Regions from separate parts of the Vibrio fluvialis genome, predicted to be linked through region 2. Evidence: predicted binding sites of a transcription regulator. Region 2 holds the regulator's gene; the other holds the start of a gene.
What was found. The regulator CRP, encoded in region 2, controls carbon source genes, mostly activating them, when cyclic AMP is high. The targets are predictions, from matches to a motif close to TGTGANNNNNNTCACA.
Positions count from the first base shown of each region.

Region 1: cdd (cytidine deaminase) is a predicted target of CRP. The motif match lies at 4,897-4,912, and genes of this name have one in related genera.

Region 1 covers NZ_UHIP01000001.1:1,687,177-1,697,027, reverse strand. The annotation lists gene DYA43_RS08015 (AEC family transporter) at 1-252, opposite strand, end outside; gene DYA43_RS08010 (outer membrane beta-barrel protein) at 478-1,002, shown strand; gene DYA43_RS08005 (bifunctional diguanylate cyclase/phosphodiesterase) at 1,197-3,905, shown strand; gene cdd (cytidine deaminase) at 3,954-4,841, opposite strand; gene DYA43_RS07995 (LrgB family protein) at 5,043-5,723, opposite strand; gene DYA43_RS07990 (CidA/LrgA family protein) at 5,714-6,088, opposite strand; gene sbcB (exodeoxyribonuclease I) at 6,129-7,553, opposite strand; gene DYA43_RS07980 (hypothetical protein) at 7,791-8,003, shown strand; gene DYA43_RS07975 (L-cystine transporter) at 8,082-9,461, opposite strand; gene DYA43_RS07970 (NAD(P)H-binding protein) at 9,674-9,851, opposite strand, start outside.
Region 2 covers NZ_UHIP01000001.1:168,792-178,642, forward strand. The annotation lists gene astA (arginine N-succinyltransferase) at 1-428, shown strand, start outside; gene astD (succinylglutamate-semialdehyde dehydrogenase) at 462-1,919, shown strand; gene DYA43_RS00775 (DUF1338 domain-containing protein) at 2,105-2,899, shown strand; gene crp (cAMP-activated global transcriptional regulator CRP) at 3,019-3,651, opposite strand; gene DYA43_RS00785 (phosphoribulokinase) at 3,893-4,762, opposite strand; gene DYA43_RS00790 (YheU family protein) at 4,857-5,066, opposite strand; gene DYA43_RS00795 (hydrolase) at 5,158-6,135, opposite strand; gene DYA43_RS00800 (TIGR02444 family protein) at 6,248-6,721, opposite strand; gene DYA43_RS00805 (ABC transporter ATP-binding protein) at 6,718-8,640, opposite strand; gene kefG (glutathione-regulated potassium-efflux system ancillary protein KefG) at 8,777-9,346, shown strand; gene kefB (glutathione-regulated potassium-efflux system protein KefB) at 9,348-9,851, shown strand, end outside.

The DNA.
Region 1 (9,851 bases), 1.5 Mb from region 2:
GCCCAGTTTACAAATCGGGATCATCAGTATTCCGGGAATCAACACTGCGATCAAAGAGGCATAGATCAGCGGTAATTGCGCGGTGTCCAGTGGCATGGTTGCCAAAGATGAGAATACCAGCGCAGGCAAAAACGTATCCATGTTGATGCGATTGATTGGGCGGAAATCGGGTTTAAGCCAGCGGCCGATAGCATAACCTACGCACACCAGTGCCATGACGGGAAAGAGTATACTGACAACCTGTTCAAACATCGGTGTCCTTACCTGAGTTGACGGAACATAAGATGTTCAAATTAGCAGGGTTTTTAGTCAGCGTCACGGCTTCAAGTTGCGTTTCGTGCGGCAAGTGTTGTGCACAGATGCTGTCTTGAAGTACGGGATATCGCCAAAAAGTGCAATCAAAGACAGGGATAAAAATTCGATTAACGGTGTCGCTCAGCTAAGCTTTTGATTACTACAACAATAAGGAGTCATCTTATGAAATCGTCCTTGCTGGGATTTGGATTAGGGCTTTTAGTAGTAAGCAGTGCGAGTGTGGCCAGCACCGATAATTTTGACCGTTTTTATATAGGCGTTGGCACGAGTTTTACCGAGCTAGACAGTGATAGTTACGCGATTGTTTCTGACAACAAATCGGACGTGACAGCGATGGGCATCGTGTTTGGTTATCAACCGATTAAGTATTTCGCGGTAGAAGGGCGAGAGCTGTTCCGGGTCTCCAGACATGACGAGGTCTACGACACTCAAGCGTCATTGCTCGCGCGAGGCATCTTACCCATTCATGAATATTTTAATTTTTACGCTGTTGCAGGGCTAAGTCTGATCGCCAAAGATGGCTTTGATGAGCATGGCACAGATTTCACTTACGGCATCGGTATGCGAATCAAAAACCGTACCCCCTTCATATTGGATGTTGAGTATCGTATGTTGTATGACGATTCTTTTGACGGCATCGACATGGAACTCCGTTCCATCAACCTTAACTTTTTGTACGGATTTTAATCTGTGTAGCCCGTCATTTACGGCGGGCTAGTTCGTCCAATTCCATATTTTCAGTGAATAATCTCGCCCATTCTAGGATGGGAACGATCTCAGGGCTTTTTTATGATCAACGAATAGAAAAGCGCAGTGTATTATTTTAATTCGACACATTAGCGTTTAAAATTTTAGCCATTACTAACATTCTGAGGGCTGAGATGTCTCGCTTTCGCTCCGTCAAACTGCACACTAAAACGGCCTTGTTGTTCTCACTGGGACTCATGGCAGTGATTTTTAGTTGCCTGTTTGTCACTCGCTACTTTTTTCTCTTCAGTATCAATGAACTCGAAGACATGGAGATCCACCGGGCCAGCAATCAGGCTCAGGCGGTGATTAAATCTCTGGTGAATCGTCAGGAAAAGAACTCTTTTGACTGGGCTTACTGGGATGAAACCTATAGCTTGCTTAATGATGAAAACCCAGACTACATCGAACGAAATTTAACGGAGGAGTCGCTTGACGCCTTAACGATCGATTTGATGGCGTTTTTGCGCCCCAATTACAACCTTGTCGCCAGCCTGGGCCGAAGCGAAGATGCACATATTGACGTGCAGAGCATACTCGCGACACCAAGCTTAAGCGCATTTTTGCACACGATGTCGAAACGTTTGGACAGCCAAAAAAGCAGTGACGCTGGTCTGGTCAAGATAGGAGACCAAGTGTGGATCATCAGTATGACGCCGGTCCGTGACAGCAGTGGTGAATCGGAAACCGTCGGTTGGATGCTGTGGGGGCAACAACTGACTCGAACTTTCCCATCGCTTTATCAGGATTTGCTGATGGCGCAGAGTCAGTTGCTGACTGATCCCAATGCGATGTCCGGCGTCCACGAAGCTTTTGGTGTTGACGACAACCCGCATTCGATTTTCAGAAGTAATCAAGAGCTGGTTCATTACGCCTCGATTCGGGATATGACTGGCAGTGAAGTCGCGATTCTCAAAACCTGGGAACCTCGTTTGTACTATCAAAAAGGCGAGCATGTCTTTTATTACCTGATCATCAGTATGCTGGTGGTCACGTCCTTCATCTCGATGGTGGTGTTCTGGTTGTTCCGGGACAAGGTCGGCAAACGTTTTATCAGTTTCGAACAGAATATTCAGGATTTGTTGGGCGGCATGCCGCAACATTCGGACAATAAACAAGATGAATTTGAACGTATTACTCAACTGGTTGAGTCATTAGCGCAGTCTTCCAACCAAGCGCAGGACCAACTGAAAGCGACCCTACAGAAATTTGAGGCGCTGTATCACGGCCAGTCGGTGGGCATGATTCTTCTCAGCGATAGAGTCATTGCCGATGTAAACCCGGCAACGTTGGAACTGCTCGGATATCAACGTGAAGAACTGATCGGCAAAACACTGGATGCGATTTGTGGTACCAGTAATGCGGAGTGTGCCGTTGATCAATTCTTTGTGATGTTGGCAAATGGCCAGAACAAGTTTGATACCTTTATGCAGCGCTCTGATTTGTCTGAGATCGCGTGTTCAGTGGAAGCGACGCTGCTCCAGGACAGCGACACGTCCTCAGTGATGTTGGCAGTGCAGGACATCAGCGAACAGAAACAACAGGCTGAACTGATTCAAACGTTAACTCAATACGATCCGATCTCTGGTTTGCTGAACCGTCCAACTTTAATTGAATCGGTTCGAAGCTTGTTCCGCAATCAGTCGGATGGTCACGAGTTTTCAATCATGTACTTCAATGCGACTCGCCTGAAAGAAATTGATGAAGTTTATGGCCATGAACTCTATGACGCTTGTGTGCGCCATATTGCTGACAGCCTTAAACGTTATTTCAGCCGTGAAGAAGTCGGGCGAATCAGTGAGAGTGAATTTGTCGTTTGTTGTACTGGTCCAATTGGCCGGGTTGAGCGAATGGGCAACCACATTCTGGCCGCCTATCGAGCGAAAATCAGCTTGGCTGATATGGAACTCGATCTCGGCTTGAAAGGCGCCTTACTGCCATCATCCATTGACTTCGAGAACTTCGAAAACATCGCTCACTGTGGATACTACACGGTCATGAACCGCAACCCATCGGTAGCGAACCAGTTAACGGTCGTTACACCTGAGCAGTTTGAACGAACGCAGGAGGCGCAAATCCTCAACCGGGATATCGTCGCGGCCTTGAAAAATCGCGAAATCATCGCGCATTATCAGCCGATTGTGAAAGCGGCGTCCGGTCAGTTGGTGGGCTTTGAAGCGTTAGCGCGCTGGAAACATCCTCAATTTGGTATGGTGTCGCCTGCCGTGTTTGTGCCACTGGCAGAGCAACGAAAATTGATTGTTGAGCTCGGCGAGCAGATTCTCGATCAGGCGTGTGAATTTCTGCAAACCTTTCAGCAGGCGCAGGCTCACAACAAACAAATGGTGAGTATTCACGTTAATATTTCCAGCCCTCATTTCTACCACAGCAGTCTGGTCGACACGCTGCGTAAAGTGATCGATCAGTATCAACTGGCAGCCGGCCAACTGGTTCTGGAACTGACGGAGAGTATTCTGATGGGGGTTGAAGAGGAGACGCTGCAACGCATGGATGCCATTAAAGCATTAGGAGTGCAACTGGCACTGGATGACTTCGGTACTGGTTACTCTTCGTTCAGCTCGCTGTGCAACTTCCCACTGGATATTGTGAAACTGGATAAATCGTACATTGATGGCCTGGATACCAACGAAAAGGCGAAATCGCTGATTCGAAATATTATCAGTATGTCACAGGAACTCGGCCTGACGACGGTAGCAGAAGGAGTTGAGAACGCCTCGCAACTCAGAAAACTCAATGTGTGGAATGTGGACGAAATCCAGGGTTATTACTTCTATAAACCGATGGATGCCGCACTGGCGCTGGAAACGTTCCAACGCGGATAAGGTTCCAGCAAAAAAAAAAAGCCAGACGTTGTCTGGCTTTTTTGCTGGTTATAGCGAGAGATATGAGAGCGGAATATCCGGATTGATGGCTTCTAACGTCGCTTGCGTATCCGCCAGATGACTGATGCTGCCTTCGGTCATTTCTGCCAGCGCAGCGCTTTCAATGGTCTCGAACTCTTCACCCGCCATGCGTACCTGAATCAAAGCCACTTGCAGTGGCGGCAGGCTCGGGTTGAACGCCGCGTTTTCAGCGTAAGCACCGAGATACTGATTGCCGCCGCTGGTTTGCAGTGCCACACCGCTCAGATTAGCCGTATAAGGTGCGTAGCTGCGGTTCAATGCTTGCAGAGCTTGCTGCACTAGCGCTTCATCATCATCGCTGGTTTTGCCGTGATCGACTTTTGCCATAAGCGCAGATTCAATACCCAGATCCGATGGGCCAAATGACTCTGGCAGATAGTATTGCAGTGATTTTTCTTCACGTTGCGGCAACTGAATGGACAGCGTCTGTGATGTGTTCAGCTCATTCATGAACTGACGGCAGTGACCGCAAGGACTGTAGTTGACGGTGATATCTGCCAGACCTTCTTCACCTTTCATCCAGGCATGGCTGATAGCCGCTTGCTCGGCATGAATGGTTTGACCCAACTGCACACCAGCAAACTCCATATTGCCGCCAAAGTACAAACGACCAGACAGGCCGCGTACGATGGCACCGACGTAAAATTTAGAGATTGGCACATAGGCGTAGGCCGCTGCCAAGGGAAGCAAAGCAACACGCAGGTCAGCATCACTCATTTCCGAAATGGAAAGCAGTTGGTTGAACTGGTCGGGAGAAAGGGTAGCGTCAAAGTCATCAGCCAGGGTAATCGGAGTCAGAAACTCTGCGATTGGCTTCGGCATGCCCGCTAGCGCCTGTTCAATACGGCTTTTCATAAAGAATCCTTATTAATGTATCGAACTCCATTTTAGGTCACTATCACATCTTTACTGAGATTTTTGTCACATAAATAAATGTAACGATATTTCAGTTTTCATAATTAGAGTGATGTCACACATGTCATCGATTGCACAAAGACAAAGAGTGAACTCTGTCGACGATCGCGGTACGACCATCGACAGCAAGACGTTGTTAGTCTAGAGGGCAGAGAGCCAAACCGCGAAAGCGAATAAGCTAGGAGCAAGGATGGAGGTGATCACACCGCAAACCACTAAGGCCAGAGAACTGAATGCCGCGTCGCGTGGGTCTTTCTCCGCACAGGTAGCGGTGCCAAGTGCGTGCGATACCGTCCCCATAGTCAGCCCTCGGGCGATAGGGTGGGTCACGTTCAGCAGCTTGTAGATTGGATAAGCGAGAATCGCGCCAAACAGCCCGACCATTAACACCAGAATGGCAGCGACAGCCGGTTCTCCACCGAGGTTGCTGGCGACTTCCATTGCAATCGGTGTGGTGACCGATTTACCCATCAGGGCCGCAATCAAGGTTATATCCGCTTTCATTCCCACCGCAATCAGGCTGGCTGTAAGCATCGACATCACACTGCCTACACCGCAAGCGAGCATGATGATGCGCCAGTTGGCGCGGATTTGCGGTAACTGTTCATAGAGCGGGTAAGCCAGAGCAACGACTGCGGGTTGCAGTAAATCGCTCAGCCACTTGTTATCGGCATAGTAAGTTTCAAACGGTACTTTCAGATACATTAGCAGCGGAATAATGATGCCAATACAAATCAACAGTGGGTTCAGGAAGGGGGAATTACCTTTCTTCGCTACCCAGCGCGCAAAGAAAAACACCACAATGGTGACAATCAACCACATGATTTTTTACCTCGCTTCAGAAAGCGATCCAGACTCACGCCGAGTGTCACGATCACCAGTGTGGTGCCACCAATCGCGCTGGCAATAATGGTCCAGGCATTGGCAACCAGCATATCAAAATGCGCCATCAGTCCAACGCTGACCGGAACAAAAAGCAACACCATATAACGAATGAACAGGTTGGCGCCGGGTTTTACCCACTCGACAGGAATCAGTCCTCCTGCCATCAGGGAGAACAGAATAAGCATGCCGATGATACTGCCAGGAATGGAAACTTCCAGCCAGCTTTGTAGATTGATCCCTGCCAGCAGGCACAGAAAAATCAACCCCATTGAGACCACATATTGTGCGATGGTTTTTACCATGAGAATGTCAGCCGTAATTGCAATCAAATAAACTCAGAAACTAAGAGGCTAGCTTCTCTACGTATTGGTAAACGGATTTTAAAATGGCGATTTTCTTTTCGTCACTTTCATGTTCATGAACTAAGTTTTCCAGATTCAGCATGTAATCTGGCAGGTGTGTTTCGTAGTAGTCGCGGCAATGGTTCGCCCAGCGGCGCTGGTCATTTTCATCCAGCGTCCAAGGGAAGTTACGTGCGCGATAGCGAAACAGCAGCGGTTCGATGCGTTTATCGCTGAAGGTAATATCCAGCTCGCCAAGCAGCTCAGGTTTGGTTGAACGGATGATCTCCATCGCCGCTTTATCCGCAGGTGAGAAGAATCCATCATAGAGCTGTGTATCAACATCGTTCGATGCTTCAAATTCTCGTTCAATGCCAAAGAGGGCTGCCAGCTTCTCTCGAATTTCCGGATGCTGACGAATGCGAGCCAGATTCGCTAGACACAATTCGCGATCAATACCGATGGTAGCGGCATTTTCTGCGGTCAGCGTTTTCGCCGGTGCCAGAATCGGGCATTTATTGAGATGAACCAGTTTGACGGGCACAGGCAGTTCATCCGGTGCTAAATCATCGTGACGGGTATATAGACGTGCATGCAGAGCGTCCACATCTAAGTCGATCAGCGGCTGTGGATCTTTGGCCAAATCAGCCACAATCACGGCGTTCTGATTGGTAGGGTGCCAGGCTATCGGCACAATCCAACTGGTGTATTGACACTCGCGACCCAGCATGCCGGACACGTGCATCAGCGGCGTCATGTTGACGATATCAATCAGTTCATTCAGTTTGCGCTTATGGCGCATAGAGAAGAAATAATCGAACAGTTTGGGCTGCGCCGCTTTGACTTTTTTCGCCAGTTCAATCGTCGCAATCACATCGGCCATCGCATCGTGCGCATTTTCGTGCTCAATGCCGTTGGCTTTTGACAAATGCTCTAGTTTGAAGCTGGTAAAACCTTCGTCGTTTTCCGGCCACACAATGCCTTCTGGGCGCAGCGCATGACACGCACGCATCACATCGAGCAGATCCCAACGTGAGTTGCCGTTCTGCCAGCTCCAGGCATACGGGTCGAGAAAGTTGCGGTAGCAGGTATAACGTGTCACTTCATCGTCGAAACGAATGCTGTTATAACCCAGGCTGGTGGTGTTGGGTGTCGACAGTTCTGCGTGAATTTTGGCAATAAACTCCGGCTCTGAAAGCCCTTGTGCCATCGCTTTTTGTGGAATGATGCCGGTAATCAGCGCGGCTTCTGGCGCTGGCAGATAATCCGCTGGCAGTTGGCAATAGATCACCAAAGGCTCGCCAATGATGTTGAAATCCATGTCTGTGCGTACACCAGCAAACTGACTCGGACGATCTTTGGCCGGGCTGGTGCCCCACGTCTCGTAGTCAAAGAAGAAATAAGTTGGCTGGTGTTGCTGCTGCATGTCTCTTTACCAAGTCGCTGATTTAAAAATTGTTGAACGGTTATTAGAACATCCCGTATCGGACATGGCAATCTCGAAACCTCGCCGCAGGCCATGTTCGCTCAGTGATTCAGCAAATAATGCTTGAGCAGAAGCACCGTTTTGGTCTGCATGGATGTTAGCCATGGTCAGGAACAAATTTAAACCCGCCGCACTTTATGTTATTCCATGGTTTATGAGCCTGACAGGATGACTTACATGAAAACATTTGAAATTAGTCGAATACATACGTCAGCCGGAATATTCAGGCTTTCTGGTTATGTGTGCACCTCGGGTGACAGGGTGACGCTGGAATATCGCACTGCTGAGTTTATGGGGACCGACGGTTGGTGTGAGCTCGATATTGAATCCGAACATGCGCGCTCAATACTGGCGGCCATTCAGCCGGAACTGATCGAACATTTAGCCTGAAGCATAGTGGGAATGCGGAGCCGAAAATCAAAAAAGCCGACGTCTGAGCGTCGGCTTTTCGTGACTAAGTGTTGGTACTTACGCAGTCGCTTCCTGAGCTGCTTCAGCAGTGTTGTCTGCTGTTTCATTGAGCAGACGACTGGTGATCGTGCCCGCGGTCATCGCGCCGGATACATTCAGTGCGGTACGCGCCATATCGATCAATGGCTCGATAGAGATCAGCAGCGCCGCGATGGTCACTGGCAGGCCCATGGCAGGCAGAACAATCAGTGCTGCGAAGGTTGCACCGCCACCCACACCAGCAATGCCGAATGAGCTGATGGTGATGATCGCAATCAGCGACAGAATGAACTGAATATCCAGCGGGTTAATGCCCATGGTTGGAGCTACCATCACTGCCAACATGGCAGGATAGATACCTGCACAACCGTTCTGACCAATCGTTGCACCAAAGGATGCGGACAGGTTCGCGATCGCTGGTGACACGTTCAGTTTGGTAATTTGCGCTTCCACGTTCAGTGGAATAGTGGCCGCAGAGCTGCGTGAAGTGAATGCGAATGTCAGCACTGGCCATACTTTCTGGAAGTAAGTTTTTGGATTCACACCCACAAATGACACCAGTACGCCGTGTACGACAAACATCAGTGCAATCGCGATGTAGGAAGCAACGATGAAGCCCAGCAAGTTCAGAATATCAGCGGCGCTTGATGTTGCGACAACTTTTGCCATCAGTGCTGCGATACCGTAAGGAGTCAGCGCCATGATCATTTTAACCAGGCGCATCACGATAGATTGAATTGCTTCCACGAAAGTGCGGATTGGCGCTTCCAGTTGTTCCTTTTCGATCATCACTTTACGAGCCGCAATACCGACCAATACACCGAAGATAACCACGGCGATGATTGACGTTGAACGTGCGCCAGTCAGATCAGCAAACGGGTTGGTTGGAATAAAGCTCAGCAACATTTGTGGAATAGTCAAATCTGCTACGGTTGAAGCGCGGCTCTCAAGTACAGCAATACGTGCCGTTTCACGAGCGCCTTCAGTCAGGCCAGCAGCCGTAAGGCCAAATGCCTGCGTGATCAGAATACCGATCAGTGCGGCAATCGCGGTAGTAAACAGCAGAATGAAAATTGTCAGACCAGAGATTTTGCCCAGTGAACCGTTTTTATCCAGTTTCACCACTGCAGAAATCATAGATACCAGCACTAGTGGCATGATGACCATTTTCAACAGGCCAACGTAACCGTTACCTACAATGGCAACCCATGACAGCGTTTCTTTGATCACACTGCTGCCTTCACCAAAGATCAGTTGAAGGGCCAGACCAAACGCGCTACCCAGCACCAGGCCAAGCAGAACAAGACGAGAAAGGGTGTAGGCTTTTTTCTGTTGTCCAAACAAGAAGAACAGAATGCCGACAAATACCGCGATCGACGCGATAGCTGCAACTGACATAATTTAGAATCCTTAAAACGGGTGTATACCGACCTGAAGAGAAATCCTCAGCGATATTGAAAAGTAGGAACGTATCTAGCGCGCACCATAACGTTTCATATGCGGAATAGAAAATATAAAAACAGCATTATTTAGAACGAAACGTTATGAATGTAGGGGGTTGTACAAATAATTAGCGATCAGACGGTGAAATATTCGTTTCAGTGATATTTCTACAGCATTCGCTTCATATCGGTGGTGTACAGAACGGAAACCGCTGGAGCGTTGCGGTCAAACAAACTGTAAAGCAGGGCCTGAGCGACCACTTCGGCGCGAATCGGAATCAGGTTTTTCAGCTTGCCCCACAACAGGTATTGTCCCACCTTCATGATGCGTTGCAGCCAGACTTCA
Region 2 (9,851 bases):
GTATTGGCAAGAAAGGCTTCATTGCCGATCTGATGCCGAAACTGCCGATTTACATCAACCTGCTGAGCAAAGAAGCGCAGGCAGTGATTGGTCAGGTGCATGAGAAAACCCGTCCGGCGTTGGCGCTGCTGGAAAAAGAAGGCTTCACCTGCCGCAACTATGTGGACATTTTTGATGCGGGCCCGTCAGTAGAATGTGACCTGCGCAATATCGAGTCGGTACGTGATTCCGTACGTGCCAAAGTGGAAATCGCCGAGCACTCCAGCTCGCAGGATTTCCTGATGTGTAATACCTCTTTTGAACATTTCCGCGCGACGGCGGCGAAAGCAGCCTATAACCGTGAGCGTGGAACCGTGATTATTGCGCCTAAAGTGGCTGAAGCGCTGCAAGTCGACAATGGCGACTTCCTGCGCATCCTTGCTCAATAGTCAGAGCACAGTAACGAATTGAAGGATAAGACAATGACTCAGTGGATTGCCGGTCAATGGGTGGCTGGTCAGGGTGAACACTTCACCTCTTTGAGCCCATACAACAACGAAATCGTCTGGCAGGGCGACAGTGCCACGCCAGCTCAGGTTGAAGATGCCGTAAAAGCCGCGCGCTCTGCGTTTGTTGAGTGGAAGAAACTGCCATTCGCGGAACGCGAAAAAGTAGTGCTGGCGTTTGCTGAAAAGGTCAAAGCCAACGCTGAAGCGATCGCTGAAGTGATTGCTAAAGAAACTGGTAAACCGATTTGGGAAACCCGCACGGAAGCCGCTGCGATGGCTGGCAAGATTGCGATCTCGATTCGTGCTTACCACGACCGTACCGGTGAAACCGTGCGTGAAGCGGCGGGCAACCAAATCGTGTTGCGTCATCGTCCGCTGGGCGTGATGGCGGTCTTTGGGCCGTACAACTTCCCGGGCCATCTGCCAAACGGCCACATCGTGCCAGCGCTGCTGGCGGGTAACACCGTGGTATTCAAACCGTCTGAACAAACACCTTGGACGGGTGAAGTCGCGATGAAACTGTGGGAAGAAGCGGGTCTGCCTAAGGGTGTTCTGAACCTGGTACAAGGCGGTAAAGAGACCGGGATTGCGCTGGCGCAGTCGAAAGGTATCGATGGTCTGCTGTTTACCGGCAGTGCTAACACGGGTCATCTGCTGCACCGTCAGTTTGCGGGTCAGCCAGGTAAAATGCTGGCGCTGGAAATGGGCGGCAACAACCCGATGGTGATCTCTGATCACTACGGCGACCTGGATTCCACCGTTTATACCATCATTCAATCGGCCTTCATCAGTGCCGGTCAGCGTTGTACCTGTGCTCGTCGTTTGTACGTACCACACGGTGATAAGGGCGATGCGCTGATCACGCGTCTGGTTGAAGCGACTCAGAAACTGCGCATCGACCAGCCATTTGCTGAACCCGCACCGTTTATGGGGCCACAAATCTCCAAAGCGGCCGCGGACTTTATTCTCAAAGCGCAGGCAAACCTGCAATCTTTAGGCGGCGAAATTCTGGTTGAAGCGCGCGGTCTGGAAGCGGCGTTTGTGACTCCGGGTATCATCGATGTGACCCCGATTGCCGAGCTGCCGGACGAAGAGTACTTCGGCCCGCTGCTGCAAGTGGTGCGTTACGAAACGTTGGCTCAGGCGGTTGAACTGGCCAATGACACCCAGTTTGGCCTGTCGGCTGGCCTGGTCACCACCGATGACAGCGAATGGGAATACTTTGTTGACCACATTCGCGCCGGCATTGTGAACCGCAACCGTCAGCTGACGGGCGCGAGTGGCGATGCGCCATTCGGTGGTCCGGGTGCGTCGGGTAACCTACGTCCAAGTGCGTTCTACGCGGCGGACTACTGTGCCTACCCGATGGCGTCGATGGAAGGTTCGGCAACCGAACTGCCAGCCACGTTGAGTCCGGGTATCGAACTGTAATTTACGATTTAGCTAACGTCACAGGCTGAAGGCTACCCGGTCCTTCTCGGGCTTCGGACCGGGTAGCCACTTTTTACTATTACAACAATAAATATTCATATTAGCCCCAAGTAGTGAGTGGTCACTTGGGCAACAGAATCCAATAACCCAGGTTGCTTGCAGAGCAGCGCAGACAAGGAGGCGTTATGACGCCAGCAGTTCTCTTTGAATCCCTATGGAATGACTATATTCGACGTCTTTGCCCGTCGGCCGACAAAGTACACCAGTTGCTTCAGGAAGACGAAGCGCTGATCAACGATCACATCGCCCTGCGTACGTTTAACGTGGCACCGCTGGGGATTGATACGTTGGCGAAACCGTTTCTGGCGCTGGGCTACAAGCCGTGCGGTGATTACGTGTTTGAAAGCAAAAAACTGGTAGCGAAACATTTCGAGCATCCGGATCCGCTGCAACCCAAAGTGTTCATCAGTGAATTGAAAGTGGAAGAGTGTTCACCAGAGCTACAAGCGATTGTTGCTAAGCTGGTGGCGCAAGTTGATGCCACGAAGCTGGAAGGCGATGCTTTCCTCTACGGTGGCCGTCTGTGGGATCTGAGCTATGCCGATTATCTGCAACTGGCGAAAGAGAGCGAATACGCCTCTTGGCTGGCAGCACACGGTTATGGTGCCAACCATTTTACGGTGAGCGTTAACCAGCTGAATGCGTTGGATGAAGTGAAACAGGTGAACGATCATCTGCGCAGCGCAGGCTTTACCATCAACGAATCTGGTGGCGAAGTGAAGGGCTCACCAGAGGTGCTGCTGGAGCAGTCATCAACGATGGCAGACAAAGTGCCGGTGACCTTCATTGAAGGCACAGAAATCATTCCGGGCGGCTTTTATGAGTTTGCCAAGCGCTACCCAATGGGCAACGGTGAACTTTACACAGGCTTTGTGGCCGCTTCTGCAGACAAGATTTTCGAAAGTACCGACAGCAAGTAATTTCGCGAGTGGCTTTGGGTTGTCTGTAGTCCAGTGGCGGACAACCTTCCTCTCTCCTGGCCACAAGCAAATAAAAAAGCCACCGCAAGGTGGCTTTTCCTATTCTGTCTCGGTGACGATTAACGAGTACCGTATACCACGATAGTCTTACCGTGTGCAGAAATCAGGTTCTGCTCTTCCAGCATCTTCAGGATGCGGCCAACGGTTTCACGAGAACAGCCAACGATTTGACCGATTTCCTGACGAGTGATCTTGATTTGCATACCGTCTGGGTGGGTCATGGCGTCTGGTTGTTTCGCCAGGTTCAGTAGGGTCTGCGCGATGCGACCAGTTACGTCTAGGAACGCCAGGTCACCCACTTTTTGGCTAGTCACTTGCAGACGGCGAGCCATCTGGCCAGACAGGCGCATTAGGATGTCCGGGTTAACCTGAATCAGCTGACGGAATTTCTTGAATGAAATTTCCGCGACTTCACAAGGAGATTTTGCACGAACCCAGGCAGTACGCTCCTGACCTTCTTCAAACAAGCCAAGCTCACCGATGAAGTCACCTTGGTTCAGGTAAGACAGAATCATCTCCTTACCTTCTTCATCTTTGATCAGTACCGCAACAGAACCTTTAACGATGTAGTACAAAGTCTCTGCTTTTTCGCCCGCGTGAATTAGCGTGCTTTTTGAAGGGTACTTATGAATGTGACAATGTGAAAGAAACCACTCTAGTGTCGGGTCGGTTTGAGGTTTACCTAGAACCATAATATCTCACTTCCTCTGCAGGGTACGCTTGCTGCTATCCATATTTTAGCGAAGCCTTATTTGGATTCACTAGAATAAGAGGACTTTCTTATTGCTGCAAGTTATCTTGTGTTTCGGTATGGAATAGTATCCTTTTTCCAAAACGATTTCTTGATTTTAATCGTGTAGGACAGGGGATAATCTACGCAAAACTGTGCACATGATCACGGTATGAAAAGTAATCGACACAGTAGGGCGTTGACTAGCCAATTTTCCCTGATTCTATCAATTGTTGCAGGAGCGGCCTGACGATCAGCTCCATCGCAAATCCCATTTTCCCGCCCGGCACCACGATGGTGTTGTGACGCGACATGAACGAACCATCAATCATCGCCAGCAGGTAAGGGTAGTCGACGTTTTTAATCCCACGCAGGCGAATGACGACAAAACTTTCATCCAGACTGGGGATGCCTTTCGCGTTGAGCGGGTTGGAGGTATCGACGGTCGGCACACGCTGAAAGTTAATGTGGGTGCGCGAGAACTGCGGCGTAATGTAGTTGAGGTAATCGTCCATCGAACGCACGATGGAGTCCATCACCGCTTCCCGGGAATGGCCGCGATCGCGCGTGTCACGTACGTATTTTTGAATCCATTCCAAGTTCACAATCGGCACCATGCCAATCAGAAAATCGACGTGCTGCGCGACGTTCACTTCGCCATCCACCACGCCGCCGTGCAGTCCTTCGTAGAACAGTACATCGGAGTTTTCCGGCAGTTGTTGCCATGGGGTAAAGGTGCCCGGCATCTGATTGTAGGGCACGGCTTCGTCAAACGAGTGCAGATAGCGTCTGACCTGGCCGGTGCCGGATTTCCCAAACTGGCGGAAAAAGTCTTCCAGTGCGGTAAAGTCGTTGGCTTGCGGACCAAAATAGCTGATGTGGCGGCCTTGCTCGCGCGCCTTGCGAATCTCGACGTCCATTTCCGGACGGGTAAAGCGGTGGAAGCTGTCGCCTTCCACCCAAGCGGGCTTGATGTCCATCATATTGAACATCTTACGGAACGCTTCTGAGGTCGTGGTTGTGCCGGCGCCCGACGAACCGGTGACGGCAATAATTGGGTGTTTCGCTGACATGACAAACCTTGTCTCTGAGTCCTTAAAACGGGGCTGTATCAGTACAGCCCAAGCCGAATCACTATAGCACGTAAAACTTTGCTGTTGTCACCCGTTAACGATGATTGACTTTTATATCAACGGTTTCATGCAATTCTGAATAGACGATCACGGCTTCTCCGGATTGCAACAGAGCCTTAACCTGATCGACTTTATCTTGCAGAGAAATCTCGACTTCACCGTAATCGGTGCCTTCGCGCAGCACGAATTCACGAATCAGATTGTCGAGCGTATCGGGCGCAATTTGCTGCCACGGAACGATCATAAATACCTCTTGCTTTTATGTTCGTGGTTGAATGCTGCCAAGTATAACGCCTCAGCGGTCCAGCGTCAGGTCGCAGCAACTTGGCAACGCACTAAGTTTTATCGCGCAGACTGGCGTAGTAAGCCGGCAGGGATTGTTCGAGCCAGAATTGCGGCTTAAGCAGCGACCCGCTGAGAAAGCCGACATGGCCGCCCTGATCAAACAGACGGTAATCGATGTTTTCCGGCAGGACAAATTTCGGGATCACCGCATCGGTCATGAACGGGTCGTCTTTGGCATGGATGATTTGCGTGGGCACGCGAATGTCTTTCAGCTTGTTGATCCCCGAGCAGCGCTGGTAGTAATCCTGCGCGTCCTTGAAACCGTGCAGCGGCGCGGTGATTAGGTCATCAAACTCTTGCAAACGGGTCACGCGTTTGATGCTGTGATAGGACAAGCCCAGTTCGCCCTTGAGCAGGTGATGCTTTTGCAGCGCATTGTGTTTGAGCGACGACAACAGGTAAGTGCGGTAGAGCTTGGAAAAGCCGCGTTCGATGCGCTCGGAACAGGCAGCGAGATCGAGCGGCGCCGAGACCACGGTCGCTGCGCTGACGATTGGATCGGCATTGAACTCGGCCAGATAGTTGACCAGCATATTGCCGCCGAGCGAAATGCCGACCGCAATCATGGTCTGCTCAGGAAATTGTTCGCGCAGGGTTTCCAGCACAAAGCGCGCATCCTGCACTTCTCCGGAGTGGTAAGCACGAGCCAGATGATTCGGTTTGCCGCTGCAGCCGCGAAAATGCATCATCACGGACAGCCAGCCGTCGCGGGCAAACGCGTGCATCAGGCCATTAGCATAAGGGCTGTAGAAGCAGCCTTCTAAACCGTGAAACAGCACAAACAGCGGTTTGTTTTGCGCGTTAGCGTGGTGTGGGTCTTCGCTCCAAGCGAGATCGAGAAAGTCGCCGTCCGGAGTGTCCAGCGTCTGCCACACCGGTTCAAACAGTGCTTTCTTTCGAATAAAACGCGGAAACAGCGTTTGCAGATGCGGGTTTTTCAGGCCGGTTGCGGCAACAAACTGGGTCATAATTCAAACCAATACAAAGTGATTTAATGAGTATATACCCAAGTTACCCCAGATTGGCGTATTCGGCGAGTCGTGGTGGTTTTTTATGAAGCGCTGCCCAAAACAGGCGGGATCAGAAGGATGGTGGTACTGGCTTCATAAACACGGTGCCCAGATGCTCTGCGCCGAGTTGGCGGCAGTAACGCAGTGTCAGGGCTTCACCGTGGCTGTTTTCCAGCGTCAGCCGATTGATGCAGTCGACCAAATCCGATTGCTGCTGTTTTTCGAGTTGCAGTTCAAATTGCAGCGCTTCTCGGTAGAGCGTATCCGGCAGATGCGCTTTCATCTTGCGGCGCATGTCGCGATAGCTGTGGATCAGTGTTTCGGAGCGGCTGAGACAGTCAACCACCTGTTGCCAGTCGTGTTCCTGCGGCGTCACCTGCTGCTCGTCGAGGTACTTGAGCAGCAGCAGCAGATTGACGTTGCCGTTGAAGTTGTTCTGCAGGCTTAAGCACGCCTCTTTCACCTCGCGCACGCTGTAATACTGCAAACTGAATTGCCATAATCTTTCCAGCGTTAGAGGGATTCTGACGTGCTCTTGGCTCATTGACTGTTGAACTCCTGTTCCATCTCTTCCAAGACTTCCTGCTCTGCCATCCAGTCCATTTCGATTTCTTCGAGTTCGGACTTGGCACTGGCCTGAGTAGCGAGTACTTGAGTAAGTTTAGCTTTATTTTCCGCATCATACAGTGAGGAATCGGACAATTGTTCCTCAGCCTCGGCGACGATGGCATTCAACTTATCCATTTTCGTTTCCAGCTGTGTCAGCTTTTTGCGAATTGGTGCGGTTTGTTTGCGAAAATCGGCTTCACGGCGTTTCTGCTCTTTCTTCGCCGCGGCGCTGTTGGTGTTGTCTTTCGCCGGAGCTTGCGCCTGTGTCTCTTTACGTTCGGCTTTTTGTTGATCGGTCAGCCACTTGTAGTAGTCCGTCAAGTCACCATCAAACGGCGCAACCTGGTGGTCATGCACTAAGTACAGATCATCGGTCGTGGCGCGCAGCAGGTAGCGGTCGTGGCTGACGATCACCATTGCGCCTTCAAAGCTTTGCAGTGCAAACGTCAGCGCCTGTCGCATGTCGAGATCCAGGTGGTTGGTCGGTTCGTCGAGCAATAGCAGGTTGGGTTTTTGCCACACGATCAGCGCTAATACTAAACGCGCTTTTTCACCGCCGGAAAACGGGCCAACTTTATCCAGTGCTTTGTCGCCGTGGAAACCGAAGCTGCCTAGATAATTACGCAGTTCCAGCTCGTTCTTGTCGGGGGCAATCTGCATCATGTGTTGTAGCGGCGTTTCTTCCGGATGCAGTGTTTCCAGTTGATGCTGGGCAAAGTAACCGATCTTCACGCCCTGCGAATAGGTCAGGTCACCGCCTTGCTGTTTCAGTTCACCCGACAGCAGTTTGATCAGCGTGGATTTACCGGCGCCGTTGCGGCCCAGCAGACCGATGCGGCTGCCCGGTACCAGATTGAGGCGAATTTTTTCCAGAATCAGATGATCGCCGTAGCCTGCGCTGACTTCATCCATCATCAGAATGGGGTTTGGCAGCGCCGATGGCTCGCGAAACTCAAAGCTGAACGGGTTATCAAATTGCGCCGGCAGCACTTTCTCCATCCGCTCCAGAGCCTTAATACGGCTCTGCGCCTGGCGGGCTTTGGATGCTTTGTAACGGAAGCGGTCGATGTAACTTTGCATGTGAGCCATCTGCTTTTGTTGCTTCTGGAACATGGCTTGTTGTTGCAGCATCTTCTGCGCGCGCTGAGTTTCAAACGATGAGTAGTTACCGGTGTACTCGTTGAGCTTTTCGTTTTCGATATGAATGATGCGGCCGACGATCGGATCAAGAAAATCGCGGTCGTGAGAGATCAGGATCAGCGTGCCCGGATAGCTTTGTAACCAGCGTTCCAACCACATGACGGCATCCAAATCCAAGTGGTTGGTCGGTTCGTCGAGCAGAAGCAGGTCTGAGCGGCAAATCAGCGCCTGAGCCAGGTTGAGGCGCATACGCCAACCACCGGAGAACTGAGTCAGACTCCAGCTCATCTGTTCCTGAGAAAAGCCCAGACCATCAAGCAGCTCGGAAGCGCGGGCGCGAATGCTGTAACCACCGATGGTTTCAATGTGGCCGTGCAGTTCGGCCACTTTGTTGCCGTTATCCGCCAGCTCGGCTTGGGCCAACTGGCGTTCTAAATCACGGTATTCACGATCGCCGTCAATGACGTATTCCAATGCGCTGCGATCCAGTGCCGGAGTTTCCTGCGCCACCCAGGCCAGTTCCCATTGCGCCGGTTTACTGAACGAACCGGCATCAATGCTCAGTTCATCTTTCAGCAGTGCGAACAGCGTGGATTTACCGCAGCCGTTCTTCCCGACCAGGCCGACTTTGTCGCCGGGCTGAATGGTGGCCGAAGCCTGATCGAGCAGTGGTTTTCCACCGCGCAGTAACTGAATGTCAGAGAAGGTAATCATAAAAATATCGTCTGTCTTGGCCTTAAACTTTTTCGCCCGGAATAGTAGGGGGAATAAGGATAAATGTCGATCATTATGCAAATTGGGTTATGATGCTAAGTCACTTATTGTTAACAAAACGGAGTGTGGTCAAGGAATGACAAACGCTGAAACGTTCACAGCCAATAAGCCCAGAGTTCTGGTGGTGTACGCACACCCTGAGCCGGATCATTCGGTTGCCAATCAGGTGATGATCAAAAAGATCGCCACACTGGAACACGTCACTATCCTCGATCTTTATGCCACTTATCCTGACTTCTTCATTGATGTGAATACCGAGCACCAGCGTGTGCTGCAGTATGACGTCATTGTGTTCCAGCATCCGCTGTACATGTATTCCTGCCCGGCACTGTTGAAAGAATGGATTGACCGCGTGCTCGGCAAAGGCTTTGCGTTCGGCAATGAAAGCGCGATGAAAGACAAAGTGTGGCGCAGCGTGGTGACCACCGGTGGTCATCGGGATGCATTCACCAAAGACGGCTACAACCGCTATACCATCGGCGAAATTCTCCAGCCGTTTGAACTGACCGCAGCATTGTGCTGCATGCAGTGGGTGGAGCCGCTGGTGCTGTACTGGGCGCGCAACGTCAGCGAAGTAGAACGTTATCAGCACGCGGAAGAATATTATCAGTGGCTGCAAGACCCATTCAACGGAGGAGGACAGTAACATGGCCTCGTTAACCGGAGATTTCCTGCAGAGCGGTGTGGTGTTCCTGACGGCTGCTGTGGTGGCAGTGCCGCTGGCGCAGCGCGCGGGCTTGGGGTCGGTACTCGGCTATTTGCTGGCTGGGGTCGCGATTGGTCCGTGGGGGCTGGGACTCATCAGCGATGTGAACGCGATTCTGCATTTCGCCGAATTTGGCGTGGTGCTGCTGCTGTTTCTGATTGGTCTTGAGTTGAACCCGAAAAAACTGTGGCAGATGCGCGGTCCGATTCTGGGCCTGGGCGGCGCGCAGGTGTTGGTCACGGGGGCAGTGCTGGCCAGTGTTGCTCATTTATTGGGGCTTGCCTGGCAGAGCAGCCTGGTGGTCGGAATGGGGCTGGCGCTTTCTTCGACCGCGATTGCGCTGCGTGTGATTGAAGAGCAGGGGCTGTCGCGCAGTGAAACCGGGCAGTCGGGATTTGCGGTGCTCTTGTTTCAGGATATCGCGGTGATCCCGATGCTGGCATTG